4 regions of the Enterobacter cancerogenus genome follow, and region 1 is predicted to be linked to each of the others. Evidence: predicted binding sites of a transcription regulator. Region 1 holds the regulator's gene; each other region holds the start of a gene.
The links. The regulator CRP, encoded in region 1, controls carbon source genes, mostly activating them, when cyclic AMP is high. The targets are predictions, from matches to a motif close to ATGTGANNNNNNTCACAT.
Positions count from the first base shown of each region.

Region 2: msrB (peptide-methionine (R)-S-oxide reductase MsrB) is a predicted target of CRP. The motif match lies at 1,855-1,872, and genes of this name have one in related genera.
Region 3: I6L58_RS10080 (glycine dehydrogenase) is a predicted target of CRP. The motif match lies at 1,230-1,247, and genes of this name have one in related genera.
Region 4: I6L58_RS16640 (2-hydroxycarboxylate transporter family protein) is a predicted target of CRP. The motif match lies at 2,248-2,265, and genes of this name have one in related genera.

Region 1 covers NZ_CP077290.1:3,114,537-3,117,995, reverse strand. Annotated here, with positions in the region: gene I6L58_RS14635 (hydrolase) at 1-195, shown strand, start outside; gene I6L58_RS14630 (YheU family protein) at 192-410, shown strand; gene I6L58_RS14625 (phosphoribulokinase) at 441-1,310, shown strand; gene I6L58_RS14620 (OsmC family protein) at 1,395-1,799, opposite strand; gene crp (cAMP-activated global transcriptional regulator CRP) at 2,111-2,743, shown strand; gene I6L58_RS14610 (YccS/YhfK family putative transporter) at 2,801-3,459, shown strand, end outside.
Region 2 covers NZ_CP077290.1:752,433-755,891, forward strand. Annotated here, with positions in the region: gene I6L58_RS03530 (glycoside hydrolase family 18 protein) at 1-961, shown strand, start outside; gene I6L58_RS03535 (YeaC family protein) at 1,010-1,282, opposite strand; gene msrB (peptide-methionine (R)-S-oxide reductase MsrB) at 1,324-1,737, opposite strand; gene gapA (glyceraldehyde-3-phosphate dehydrogenase) at 2,079-3,074, shown strand; gene I6L58_RS03550 (D-hexose-6-phosphate mutarotase) at 3,150-3,459, shown strand, end outside.
Region 3 covers NZ_CP077290.1:2,150,470-2,153,928, reverse strand. Annotated here, with positions in the region: gene pmbA (metalloprotease PmbA) at 1-608, shown strand, start outside; gene cybC (cytochrome b562) at 646-1,032, shown strand; gene I6L58_RS10080 (glycine dehydrogenase) at 1,348-1,686, shown strand; gene I6L58_RS10075 (SFCGS family glycine-rich protein) at 1,698-2,060, shown strand; gene I6L58_RS10070 (DUF4312 family protein) at 2,063-2,362, shown strand; gene I6L58_RS10065 (DUF4311 domain-containing protein) at 2,385-3,161, shown strand; gene I6L58_RS10060 (DUF4310 family protein) at 3,175-3,459, shown strand, end outside.
Region 4 covers NZ_CP077290.1:3,523,278-3,526,736, reverse strand. Annotated here, with positions in the region: gene I6L58_RS16645 (fumarylacetoacetate hydrolase family protein) at 1-744, opposite strand, end outside; gene I6L58_RS16640 (2-hydroxycarboxylate transporter family protein) at 762-2,123, opposite strand; gene I6L58_RS16635 (ATP-binding protein) at 2,469-3,459, shown strand, end outside.

The DNA.
Region 1 (3,459 bases):
CACGCGAAGGACGATCCGTTTATGGATCACCACTCCATTCCGTCGCCCGGGCATTTACCGGCAAACGTGCAGTATCAGCTCACCGAGTACGGCGGGCACGTCGGCTTTGTCGGCGGCACGCTGCGTCGGCCAAAAATGTGGCTTGAGACGCGCATTCCTGACTGGTTAACGACTTATCTGGACGGTATAAAATGATTATTCCCTGGCAGGATCTCTCTCCCGAAACGCTCGATAATCTGATTGAAAGCTTTGTATTGCGGGAAGGCACCGATTATGGTGAACATGAACGTTCGCTTGAACAAAAGGTCAGCGATGTGAAACGCCAGCTGAAAAGCGGCGACGTGGTGCTGGTGTGGTCCGAACTGCATGAGACGGTCAATATCATGCCCCGCAACGCGTTTCACGGCTGACCGCTAAACCTTTTCAGTCAGGGAGTTGCTATGTCTGCCAGACATCCGGTTATTGCCGTCACGGGTTCGAGCGGTGCGGGAACCACCACCACCAGCCTCGCCTTTCGCAAGATTTTCGCCCAGCTCAATCTCCGGGCAGCTGAGGTAGAGGGCGACAGCTTTCACCGCTATACGCGTCCGGAAATGGACATGGCCATCCGCAAGGCGCGCGATTTGGGGAAACACATTAGCTACTTCGGCCCGGAGGCGAATGACTTCGGCCTGCTGGAGCAGACCTTTGCGGAATATGGCTTGAGCGGTAAAGGGCAATCCCGTAAATATCTTCATACCTATGACGAAGCCGTACCCTGGAACCAGGTGCCGGGCACCTTTACGCCCTGGCAGCCGCTGCCGGAACCCACCGACGTGTTGTTTTATGAAGGGCTGCATGGCGGCGTGGTCACGCCACAGCACGACGTGGCGCGCCATGTTGACCTGCTGGTGGGCGTGGTGCCGATTGTTAACCTGGAGTGGATCCAGAAGCTGACGCGCGACATCAGCGAACGTGGTCATTCGCGCGAGGCGGTGATGGACTCGGTGGTGCGCTCGATGGAAGATTACATTAACTTCCTGACGCCGCAGTTCTCCCGCACCCATATCAACTTCCAGCGCGTGCCGACGGTAGACACCTCCAACCCGTTCGCCGCCAAAACCATTCCGTCGCTGGACGAGAGCTTTGTGGTCATCCATTTCCGCAATCTGGACGGGATTGACTACCCGTGGCTGCTGGCGATGCTGCAGGGGTCGTTTATTTCACATATCAATACGTTGGTGGTGCCGGGCGGAAAAATGGGGCTGGCGATGGAGTTAATCATGACGCCGCTGGTGCAGCGGTTGATGGAAGGCAAGCAGATCGCGTGAGTTGTTTTGCCCGGTGGCGCTGCGCTCCGGGCCTACGATCGTGCTTTTGTAGGGCGGGTCAGCGAAGCGCCACCCGCCAAAAGATTAGGCCTCAATCACTTCATACGAATGGGTAATATTCACCGCTTTCTCAAGCATTAACGCCACAGAGCAGTACTTCTCCGCAGACAGGTCAACCGCGCGCGACACCGCCGCGTCTTTCAGGTCTTTACCCGTGACAATAAAGTGCAGATTGATATGCGTGAACAGGCGTGGCGCCTCTTCGCGGCGTTCAGACGTGAGCTTCACTTCGCAATCGGTCACGTCGTGACGGCCTTTTTGCAGGATCGACACCACGTCGATAGCGCTGCATCCCCCCGCCGCCATCAGCACCATTTCCATAGGGCTTGGGGCTTTATCGCCGGAGTTACCGTCCATCAAAATTTGGTGGCCTGATGCAGACTCGCCCAGGAACGTCAGCCCTTCTACCCACTTTACACGCGCTTGCATATTCATTAACTCCAACGTTGCATTTTTGGTGACAGAGTACGCGCGCGTTACATTTCACGCAACGGAAGGCGACCTGCATCATGCTGAAGCGAGACACCAGGAGACACGCGTCAAAAGCTATGCTAAAACACTCAGGATGCTACAGTAATACATTGACGTTACACATGTATGCAGAGGACATCAAACTTTACTGGCTGCGAAACGTTACGACAGCCGACTTCCCAGGGTATGGGTAAGAATTCGATTGCAACCCCAGAGTCAGGATGCGATTTATGGCTCTGGTGACAGCTTATAACAGAGGATAACAGCGCATGGTGCTTGGCAAACCGCAAACAGACCCGACTCTCGAATGGTTCTTGTCTCATTGCCACATTCATAAGTACCCATCGAAGAGCACGCTGATTCACCAGGGTGAAAAAGCGGAAACGTTGTATTACATCGTCAAAGGCTCGGTGGCAGTGCTGATCAAAGATGAAGAAGGGAAAGAGATGATCCTTTCTTATCTGAACCAGGGCGATTTCATCGGTGAACTGGGCCTGTTTGAAGAGGGCCAGGAACGTAGCGCCTGGGTTCGTGCGAAAACCGCATGTGAAGTGGCTGAAATTTCTTACAAGAAGTTCCGTCAGCTGATTCAGGTAAACCCTGACATCCTGATGCGTCTCTCTTCCCAGATGGCTCGCCGTCTGCAGGTGACGTCTGAGAAAGTGGGCAACCTTGCCTTCCTCGACGTTACCGGCCGTATCGCGCAGACCCTGCTGAACCTGGCTAAACAGCCGGACGCGATGACCCACCCTGACGGCATGCAAATTAAAATTACCCGCCAGGAAATTGGTCAGATCGTTGGTTGCTCCCGTGAAACAGTGGGCCGTATCCTGAAAATGCTGGAAGACCAGAACCTGATCTCTGCCCACGGTAAAACCATCGTGGTCTACGGAACCCGTTAATTACGGTCAAACGGCGTGCCACCGCAAGGTGACACGCCGTTTTTGTCTCTACTCCCCATGTGGCGCAGGCTGATCTATCACCCGGAAGTTAACTACGCACTGCGGCAAACGCTGGTGTTGTGCCTTCCTGTGGCCGTGGGCCTGATCCTCGGTCATCTCCAGCAGGGTCTGCTGTTTTCCCTTGTGCCTGCCTGCTGCAACATTGCGGGCCTCGACACGCCGCATAAGCGCTTTTTCAAACGCCTGATCGTTGGCGGCTGCCTGTTTGCAGGCTGTAGCCTCGCGGTGCAGCTTCTGCTGGCCCGGGATATTCCGCTGCCGCTCATTCTGACCGTGCTGGCAATGACGCTCGGCGTGACTGCTGAAATCAGCTCGCTGCACGCCCGACTGCTGCCCGCCTCACTGATTGCCGCCATCTTTACGCTGAGCCTGGCGGGCAATATGCCGGTGTGGGAGCCGCTGCTAATCTACGCCCTCGGCACGCTGTGGTACGGCGTATTCAACTGGTTTTGGTTCTGGCTGTGGCGGGAACAGCCGCTGCGCGAATCCCTGAGCCTGCTCTACGTGCAGTTGGCGGAGTACTGCGAGGCCAAATACACCCTGCTGACCCAGCACACCGATCCGGAAAAATCACTGCCGCCGCTGCTGACGCGACAGCAAAAGGTGGTGGATCTGATTGGCCAGTGTTACCAGCAGCTGCATATGCTTGCCGCCAA
Region 2 (3,459 bases), 2.4 Mb from region 1:
GCGCAAACAGAACCCGAACCTGAAAGTACTGCTCTCCGTCGGCGGCTGGGGCGCGCGCGGCTTCTCCGGCGCGGCGGCAACCCAGGCGTCGCGCGCGGTGTTTATCCGCTCCGCGCAGGAGATCGTCAATCAATACGGTCTGGATGGGATCGATCTCGACTGGGAGTTTCCGGTGAACGGTGCGTGGGGGCTGGTCGCCAGCCAACCGGCGGACCGGGATAATTTCACCGCGCTGCTGAAAGGGTTGCGCGATGCTTTCGGGGATAAGAAGCTGGTTACGATTGCCGTTGGGGCGAATGCGGAAAGTCCGAAAAGCTGGGTTGACATGAAAGCGGTTGCCCCCCTGCTCGACTACATCAATCTGATGACCTACGACATGGCGTACGGCACTCAGTACTTCAATGCCAATCTGTATGACTCCAGCGCCTGGCCAACGGTCGCCGCGGCCGATAAATACAGCGTCGATTTTGTGGTCAACAACTACCTGGCTGCCGGCGTGAAACCCCAGCAGATGAATCTCGGGATCGGTTTTTATGGCCGCGTTCCAAAACGCTCCGTGGAGCCGGGCATCGACTGGAGCAAACCGGATGCGCAGAAAAATCCGGTGACACAGCCCTATTTCGGGCCACAGGAGATCGGTTTGTTCAAATCTCTCGGTTATGACCTGACCAAAGACACCTATGTGAAGTACAACGACATCGTGAAAAAGCTGCTGAACGATCCGCAGAAACGCTTTACGGAGCACTGGGACGATCAGGCGAAAGTGCCGTGGCTCTCCGTGACGTCTGCCAACGGTAAGGCGCTGTTTGCCCTCTCTTATGAGAACCCACGCTCAGTGGCGCTCAAAGCGGACTACATCAAGGAGAAAGGTCTGGCCGGGGCGATGTTCTGGGAGTATGGCGCGGACGATAACAACCAGCTTGCGAAGCAGCTGGCGACATCGCTGGGGATTAAGCACTAAGTGAAGCAGCCGGGTGGCGTCAACGTTACCCGGCATGCTCAGAGAGCACTATTTGAAGGTGGCAATCGGCTTCGGCGCAATGCCGAAATCTTCCTTCAGTTCCCGCTTGCTCTTCATCACCATCTGCCCCTGGGTGTCGATCGTCATGTGCTGCGCGTCGGTGTTATGGCGCGCCTGCCACAACATCACCAGTTGAAGGCTGTTCTCTTTTTGCTCTGGCGTCAGGGCCACGCCATCCGGCCATTTTCCCAGCTCGACCGCCGTGACCAGACGCTGATAAATTTCCTGCGTCATTCCGCCGATCATGTCATCAATATTCACGATGTCTCCCGTTCAAAGGAATAATTTGCTGAATCGTTTCTTCAACCTTTGGTCTGGTCGCCGTTTTCGTCATCCGTGAAGCTCATGGACGCAGAGTTAACGCAAAAACGCTCGCCCGTAGGTTGTGGGCCATCCGGGAAGACATGTCCGAGGTGCGCATCACAGTTACCGCAGCGGATCTCGGTGCGTACCATGCCGTGCGACGAGTCGGTCAGATAACGAATGGCGTCATCGCTTACTGGCTCATAAAAACTCGGCCAGCCGCAGCCGGAATCATATTTTGTTTGTGAATTGAACAGGGGGGCATCGCACACCAGACAGTGGTAGACGCCGTCGCGCTTGTTGTGCAGCAAACGCCCGGTGAATGGGGGTTCAGTCCCGTGATTCTGCGTCACGTAAAACTGCATCTCGGTCAGGTCTTTTTTCAGATCTTCGGGGTTACGTTGGTTCGACATATGCTCACATCTCGCTGTAGAAACAGACATCTTTTAACCCCGATTCTAACAAAACATTAACACCTGCGCGTAGACTTTTGTTCTAAACTTATTAGTCGCGAAAAGGCGGACAGGCAATTGTGATCTATTTCACACTTTATTCCTGAGAGGCCTTTAAAATTCCGGGCGCAGCCCCCATGTGGTTGCTAGCTCAAAGGGAAAGTGAGGCGAGTCAGTCGCACAAACGTTGGTCATAGGATTGATTTGTCGCAATGATTGACACGATTCCGCTTGACGCTGCGTAAGGTTTTTGTAATTTTACAGGCAACCTTTTATTCACTAACAAATAGCTGGTGGAATATATGACTATCAAAGTAGGTATCAACGGTTTTGGCCGTATCGGCCGTATTGTTTTCCGTGCTGCTCAGGAACGTTCTGACATCGAAATCGTTGGTATCAACGATCTCCTGGACGCTGAATACATGGCGTACATGCTGAAGTACGACTCAACTCACGGTCGTTTCAACGGCACCGTTGAAGTGAAAGACGGCCACCTGGTTGTTAACGGCAAAACCATCCGCGTGACTGCTGAGAAAGACCCAGCTAACCTGAAATGGAACGAAATCGGTGTTGACGTTGTTGCAGAAGCAACCGGTATCTTCCTGACCGACGAAACTGCACGTAAACACATCACTGCGGGTGCGAAGAAAGTTGTTCTGACTGGTCCTTCCAAAGACAACACCCCAATGTTCGTTCGCGGTGCAAACTTCGAAACTTACGCTGGCCAGGACATCGTTTCCAACGCATCCTGCACCACCAACTGCCTGGCACCACTGGCTAAAGTTATCAACGACAACTTCGGTATCGTTGAAGGCCTGATGACCACCGTTCACGCAACGACCGCAACCCAGAAAACCGTTGATGGCCCGTCTCACAAAGACTGGCGCGGCGGCCGTGGCGCGGCTCAGAACATCATCCCATCTTCTACCGGTGCTGCTAAAGCTGTAGGTAAAGTGCTGCCAGAACTGAATGGCAAACTGACGGGTATGGCGTTCCGCGTTCCAACTCCTAACGTATCCGTTGTTGACCTGACCGTTCGTCTGGAAAAAGCTGCTTCTTATGAAGAAATTAAGAAAGCAATCAAAGCTGCTTCCGAAGGCGCAATGAAAGGCGTTCTGGGCTACACCGAAGACGACGTTGTTTCTACCGATTTCAACGGCGAAGTCTGCACTTCAGTATTCGATGCTAAAGCAGGTATCGCGCTGAACGACAACTTCGTTAAACTGGTTTCCTGGTACGACAACGAAACCGGCTACTCTAACAAAGTACTGGACCTGATCGCTCACATCTCCAAATAAGTTGAGATGAGAACCTGATCCAAAAAGGCGACTTCGGTCGCCTTTTTTTATTGTTTAAAGACAGAGGATTGCTGAATGATTAATAAAATATTTGCACTTCCGGTAGTCGAACAACTTACCCCTGTGCTTTCCCGCCGTCAGATTGACGGTGCTGACGTGATCGTCGTAGACCACCCGCGCGTCAAGGCTTCAATCGCTCTGAACGGTGCGCATCTTCTCTCGTGGAAACCCGAGGGTGAAGACGAAGCGCTGTGGCTGAGCGAAGCGACCTCTTTTAAAAAAGGCGCAGCCATTCGCGGCGGCGTACCTGTTTGCTGGCCGTGGTTTGGCCCGGCCGCGCAGCAGGGTCTGCCGGCGCACGGGTTTGCCCGCAACCAGCAGTGGA
Region 3 (3,459 bases), 960 kb from region 1:
CCAATGAAGTGGCGACCGGCCTGTTTGGTCATCTGGTGGGCGCGATTGCCGGCGGCTCGGTTTACCGTAAATCCACCTTCCTGCTCGACTCGCTGGGCAAGCAGATCCTGCCGGAGTGGCTGACCATTGAAGAGCATCCGCACCTGCTGAAAGGGCTGGCCTCTACGCCGTTCGACAGCGAAGGCGTGCGCACCGAGCGTCGCGACATTATTAAAGACGGTGTTCTGACCCAGTGGTTGCTCACCAACTACTCCGCGCGCAAGCTGGGGCTGAAAAGCACCGGTCACGCGGGCGGCATCCATAACTGGCGCATCGCCGGACAGGGCCTGAACTTTGAACAGATGCTGAAAGAGATGGGCACCGGTCTGGTGGTCACCGAGCTGATGGGCCAGGGCGTCAGCGGCATTACCGGCGACTATTCGCGCGGTGCGGCGGGCTTCTGGGTCGAAAACGGCGAAATTCAGTATCCGGTGAGCGAAATTACCATCGCCGGCAACCTGAAGGAGATGTGGCGCAACATCGTTACGGTCGGTAACGATATTGAAACACGTAGCAATATTCAGTGTGGTTCAGTGCTTCTGCCCGAGATGAAGATTGCGGGCCAATAGATGTCGCCTGAGTAAATAATAAAAAAGGAAGTGAGCAATGCGTAAACACCTGTTAGCAATCGTCGCCGCGTCAACGCTGGTTCTTGGTTCTTCTGCGTTTGCCGCCGATCTTGAAGACAACATGGACATCCTCAGCCAAAACCTGAAGGTTGTGCAGAAAACGGACAATGCGTCTGAGATGAAAGACGCACTGACCAACATGCGTGAAGCGGCGCTGGATGCCCAAAAAGCCACGCCGCCGAAGCTGGAAAATAAAGCCCCTGACAGCCCCGAAATGAAGGACTTCCGCCACGGGTTTGACGTGCTGGTGGGCCAGATTGACGGCGCGCTGAAGCTGGCGAACGAAGGCAAAGTGAAGGAAGCCAAAGCGGCAGCCGATGGGTTTGTGGCGACACGCAACACGTACCACAAGAAATACCGTTAACCGATCGCGCATCCGAAAGACAAGCAGCGGGGGCCAATGGCCCCCGTTTTTATGCGCGGTGATAAGTAAACCCTATCACCATCACATTTTTGCCTCACCGCCCCTGAACGTTTTCGTTTCCTCTGCCCGCATTTGACCGCCTGAATACGTGACATTCATCACGTAAATACAGCGGTTTATCCAGATTCACCGCATTTATGTGGCACAGATCACTGCCGCTGCTCGCCTTTCCACTTCGAAGTGGAAAACAACTCGCTACAAACAATTCCTCCCCGGCGTTAGTTTGGTTCCAGAGCCATTAACGGGGTAAGACCAGTGATTAACGGAGCGGTAATGAACGACGTTGGGGAACAGGCGGTGCAAACAGAGCAGCTCGCCAACACCATGCTGCAGCAGGTCTACGCCCTGCTGGCCCGGCACGACATCATCCCGAATGCAGTACAGGAGCAGATGCTGACCTCCCACGTCCGCGCGATGGCGCACCGGTCCGTGACCGGCGAGCCGCTGCCGGAGGTTGAAGCGGAGCTGTTCGACGAAATTTCACCCGATTCAATGCGGCTTGCCCGTGAAGTGGTAGCGCAGTTTGGCAATCTTCCAGATGAAGAAGCCTGGCTGCTCTCCGTTCACTTTGAAGTCGCGAAAGACAACCTTTAAGGAGAAATACCATGGAACAAATTACCGTTGTGATTGGCGACCGCCTGGGCAAAGGACAGAAAGTGGCTGCGGGTGTGGAAAAAGCGGGTGGCCGCGCGGTTGTTGTGCCAGGCATGGCAGCGGACATGAAGCTGGGTGACGTGATGAAGGCGGAAAACGCGACCTTCGGCATCTCCTTCTGCGGCAGCGGCGGCGCGGGGGCTATCACCGCACAAACCAAATATGGCTACAAAGCGAAATACGGCATGCGTTCCGTGGACGAGGGCGTGACCGCCATCAACGAAGGCTGCAACGTGCTGGGCTTTGGCTTTATGGATAAAGAAGAGCTGGGCGAGCGTCTGGTCCAGGCGTGGCAGAAGAAGCACGGCGCGTAAGCATGAAAGAACAGTTCACGACAACGGTGAGAGTGAAGGGCAAAGGCGACGCTAAGGCGCGCGCCTTTGCCGATGCGCTCAACCAGGTTCAGGCCGCGGTGATGAAAGCCTCACCGCATATCTTACTGCGTATTGAGCCACAGGATGTGCAGGTCGTTCAGGCGCAAGAAGCGGTGCGTAAAGAAGCCTTTCTGTTCTTCTTTCTGCGCCGGGAAAGACGCACCTACAGCGTGGAGCTGGATGTGACCGTCAACGTGACCGCCATCAATCTTGACCAGGTGGATTTCGTCACGCAACGCTGATTATTGATAAAAGGGCAGACTGATGTTCTTAATTATTTTAATAAAATCGCTCATCATTGGCGGCCTGGTTGGCGTCGGTGTTGGCGCCGGGGCTGCACGCATGTTTCATGCGCCTACCACTCAGGGTATGGGCGCGTTTCGTACGTTGGGGGAACTGAACTCCTGTGAAGGGGATCCGGCTTCTCACTTCTCCTTTGGATTAGGTTTCTTCTTTAACGCCTGGGCCTCTTCGGTGGCAGCAGGTGCCTTCACACAGGACGTTGACCACCGCATCATCCCTAACTGGGGTGCCGCGGCGCTGATGATCAAAAACCGTAACGTCGGCGAAACGCTGCACGACCCACGCAAAATGGCGATTGCCTGCGGCGTGATCGGCATGCTCGTCGTGACCTTCCTTAACCTTACCGCCTCTTCCGTTCCCGCCGCGCTTCAGGTCACCGCCGTGAAGGTGCTGGTCCCTGCGGCCAACCTGCTGGTGAATACCGTGATGCCGGTGATCTTCTGGCTGGCGGCCATTGACGCGGGTAAAAAATCCGGCTTCTGGGCTACCGTGTTTGGCGGCGCGGCGCAGCTGATCATGGGTAACGCCGTACCGGGTCTGGTGCTGGGTATCCTGATTGGTAAAGGCGTTGAAGAGAGCGGCTGGAACCATGTCACCAAAGTGATGATGGCGGCTATCGTTCTGCTGTTCGTACTGAGCGGCTTCTTCCGCGGCTTCGACATGAAGATGATCGAATCCTTCCATCTGACCGTGCCGAACTGGCTCGACATGATCCACAACTCGCTCAGCGGTAAATAACAGGAGCCTCGATATGGAACAGAATAAAGGTTTTTGGTATGCCGACTGGTCGTTCCCGATCTTCGTTGGCCTGCTCTCCTCCGGCGTGTTCGCCGGGACACACATGTACTACCTGTACGGCATCGGCGCGTTTAACGAAGTGGCCTTCGTGGCGATGCTGAAAGCGGGAATGGACACCGGCGTGTACGGCGCGGTCGCCGCGTTTGGCGCCAGCTTCCTGTTCGCGCGCATTATTGAAGGGTCGCTGGTCGGTATTCTGGATATCGGCGGGGCGATCCAGACCGGCGTAGGCCTTGGT
Region 4 (3,459 bases), 410 kb from region 1:
CTTTTTCCCTACGCCGCCCGGCGATCCGGTGATGATCACATCCCCCGGGCTGAGGCGGGTGAAGGTGCTGATGTACTCGATCAGCTCCGCAACCTTATGGATCATGCTGCTGGTGTTGTCCTCCTGCACCATGCGGCCATTCAGCCAGGTGCGGATCGCCAGCTGGTGCGGGTCCGGGATCTCATCCGCCGTCGCCATCCACGGGCCAAACGCCCCGGTCTGACGCCAGTTTTTCCCGGCGGTGAACCAGGTGTGCTGCCAGTCGCGGGCGGAGCCGTCCATGTAGCAGCTGTAGCCCGCCACGTGGCGCAGGGCGTCGTCGCGGCTGATGTTCTCCCCGCCTTTCCCGACGATCACCGCCAGCTCGCCCTCATAGTCGAATTCGCGGGAGTGGCGCGGTTTGATCACCGGCGCGTTGTGGCCGGTCTGCGAGTCCGGGAAGCGCACAAATAGCGTCGGTGCCGGGTTGTGCTGGTCAAACTCCTTGCGCTTGTCAGCGTAGTTCATGCCGACGCAGAGGATTTTTTCCGGCTGCTCAATCACCGGTAAAAAGGTGATGGCGCTCATCGGGACATCGACCGCATCGTTAAGGTACCGGGTAGCCTGCGCCAGCCCGTTTCCCTGCAATAGCGCCTTGAGGTCGGCGTAGCGATCGCCCAGACGGCGGCCTAAATCAATGATGCCGTCGGCCTGGACAATGCCGTAGCTGCGTTTACCCTGATATAAAAAGCTTGCGAGTTTCATTGTTTTTTCCTGAAGACTTAAACGAGGAAGTTGCCCAGTATCAGCAGAGAGACGGAGACGTTAATCGCCCCACCGATACGGGTAGCAATCTGGGCGAAGGGCATCAGGCTCATGCGGTTGCCTGCGGTCAGAATCGCCACGTCGCCGGTCCCGCCCTGCCCGCTCTGACAGCAGGAGACGATGGCGACATCAATCGGATGCATACCAATCTTTTTGCCGACGAAGAACCCGGTCGCCACCAGCGCGGAGACGGTGCTGACGATCACCAGCAGGTTGCTGAGGGTGAATGCCGCAACCAGTTCGTGCCACGGGGTGATCGCCACGCCGACGGCAAAGAGGATGGGATACGTTACTGACGTCTGGAAGAATTTGTAGACCACCTGCGAGCCTTCAAGAATGCGCGGCGACGCGCCATTGCAGAGCTTCACCAGCACCGCCATAAACAACATGCCAACCGGCGCAGGCAGGCCAATCAGCTTGTGGCCGAGCATACCGAGCATATAGAGCAGCACCGCCAGCAGCGCGCCGGAGGCTATGGTGGTGACATCCGCTTTACCGGAGAACGCAGGCTGCGAAACGGTAGTATCGGCGTTGGCGCGGTTTGGCATCAGCTGGCCTTCACCGGTCAGGTGCGGGTAGCGTTTCCCGAGCTGGTTCAGGCAGCCGGAGATGATGATGGCGGTCAGGCCGCCGAGCATCACCATCGGCAGCACGCGACCAAGCGCCACGCCCTGATCCATATGCAGCAGGGTGGCATAGCCAATGGAGAGCGGGATCGCCCCTTCCCCCACGCCGCCCGCCATGATCGGCAGAATGATAAAGAAGAAGATCTGGAACGGCTCCAGGCCCAGCGCCAGACCGACGCCCATCCCGACAATCATGCCGACGATTTCCCCGCACAGCATCGGGAAGAAGATGCGCAGAAAGCCCTGAATCAGCACCGTGCGGTTCATGCTCATGATGCTGCCGACAATGATGCAGCAGATGTAGAGGTAGAGAATGTTGGTGGATTTGTAGAATTTGGTGGTGGATTCAACCACCACGTCCGGCAGCAGACCGTAGTAGACCAGCGCTGACGGGATAAAAGTGGCGCATATCGCCGCCGCGCCCAGTTTGCCGACAATCGGCAGACGTTTGCCAAACTCGCCGCAGGCAAAGCCGAAGAATGCCAGCGTGGCGACCATCACCACGATATCGCTCGGCAGCTTGCCGCCCAGGCAGTCAATGGCGATCAGCACGCCCGCCAGCACAAACAGCGGCAGCGGAATAATCCCGACTTTCCAGGTATCCATAATATGCCACCAGCGCTCTTTGAGCGAAGGCCGTTGAATATCAATCGGGTCGTGGGTAACAGAGAATGAATTGTCAGTTGTGCTCATAATAAGCCCCTTCGTTATTTTGTCCGTTGAGCTTAGAGTCACAAAGGCTTACTTTATGTGAGGAATGGCATATTAAAAGCGAAGTTTTTATGGCCGCTATGGTTTTTATGGTTTCTATTATTTAATGTGATTCACACCTTATTTATTGGCGTGGTTTTTATGGTTTTTATTGCCGATTAAACCTGTAAGCGACACGCAATATCGCACCATTAAGATAAACCTTAATTATCGGATTTACCGGACCACCAGCGCTGTGCAAAGGATCACAAGTTTCAGGCAAACCCCGCGCCAGCAGGGGAAAAGATGTTATATTCCTTTTTTCCATTGATGCGCTGCGTGATAATGATGAAAGTCTCCTTCCAGATAAAGCTGTTTATTTCCCTGGTCGCCTTTTTCTCGGTGCTATTTGCCCTGCTGGGGGGATATTATTATGTGGACGTGGGCAGGCAGCTTTATCAGGAAATGAGTATGCGCGCCAGAATACAGGCGGAAGAGATCGCGCTTATTCCGAGCTTACGTCAGGAGGTCGCAGAGAAAGATATCCGCGGCATTCAAGAGTTCATGAAAAAAATAGCCGCGCACAGCGACGCCAGTTTTATTGTCATCGGTGACGATAAAGGGCTGCATCTTTTCCACTCGGTATTTGCGGACCGGGTCGGCAAAACGCTGGTCGGCGGCGACAACGAAGAGGTGCTGCGCGGCAAAAGCACCACCACCATTCGCAAGGGCGGTCTCGGGATTTCGCTGCGCAGTAAAGCGCCCATTTTTAACGACGCGGGCCGCGTGGTGGGGATTGTGTCGGTGGGCTATCTCACCAGCTATCTCGATACCATCACCGTCAACAAAGTGATTAACATTCTGATCGCTGCCGTGCTGCTGCTGATTGCCCTGTTTATCTTCTCGTGGTTCTTTACCCGCAGCATTAAAAAGCAGATTTTCTCTCTGGAGCCGCGCGAAATCGGCCTGCTGGTGCGCCAGCAAAAAGCGATGATGGAGTCCATTTACGAAGGGGTGATTGCCATCGACAGCAACCTGCGCATTGAGGTGATCAACCAGGCCGCGCGAAAACTGCTGGGGCTGAGCCAGCCCGCCCGCGCGCTGCGGGGGAAACCGATCAACCAGGTGATCGACCCCGTCCCGTTTTTCGCGGCGCAGACGATGCTGGCGAAAGATACCCATGATGAGATTTGCCGCTTTAACGATCTCACGGTGATCGCCAGCCGGGTGCGCATTATGCTGGAAGACTCACTCCAGGGTTGGGTGATAACCTTTCGCGATCGCAATGAAATCGACTCGCTTAGCGCCCAGCTCAGCCAGGTGAAGCGCTATGTCGATA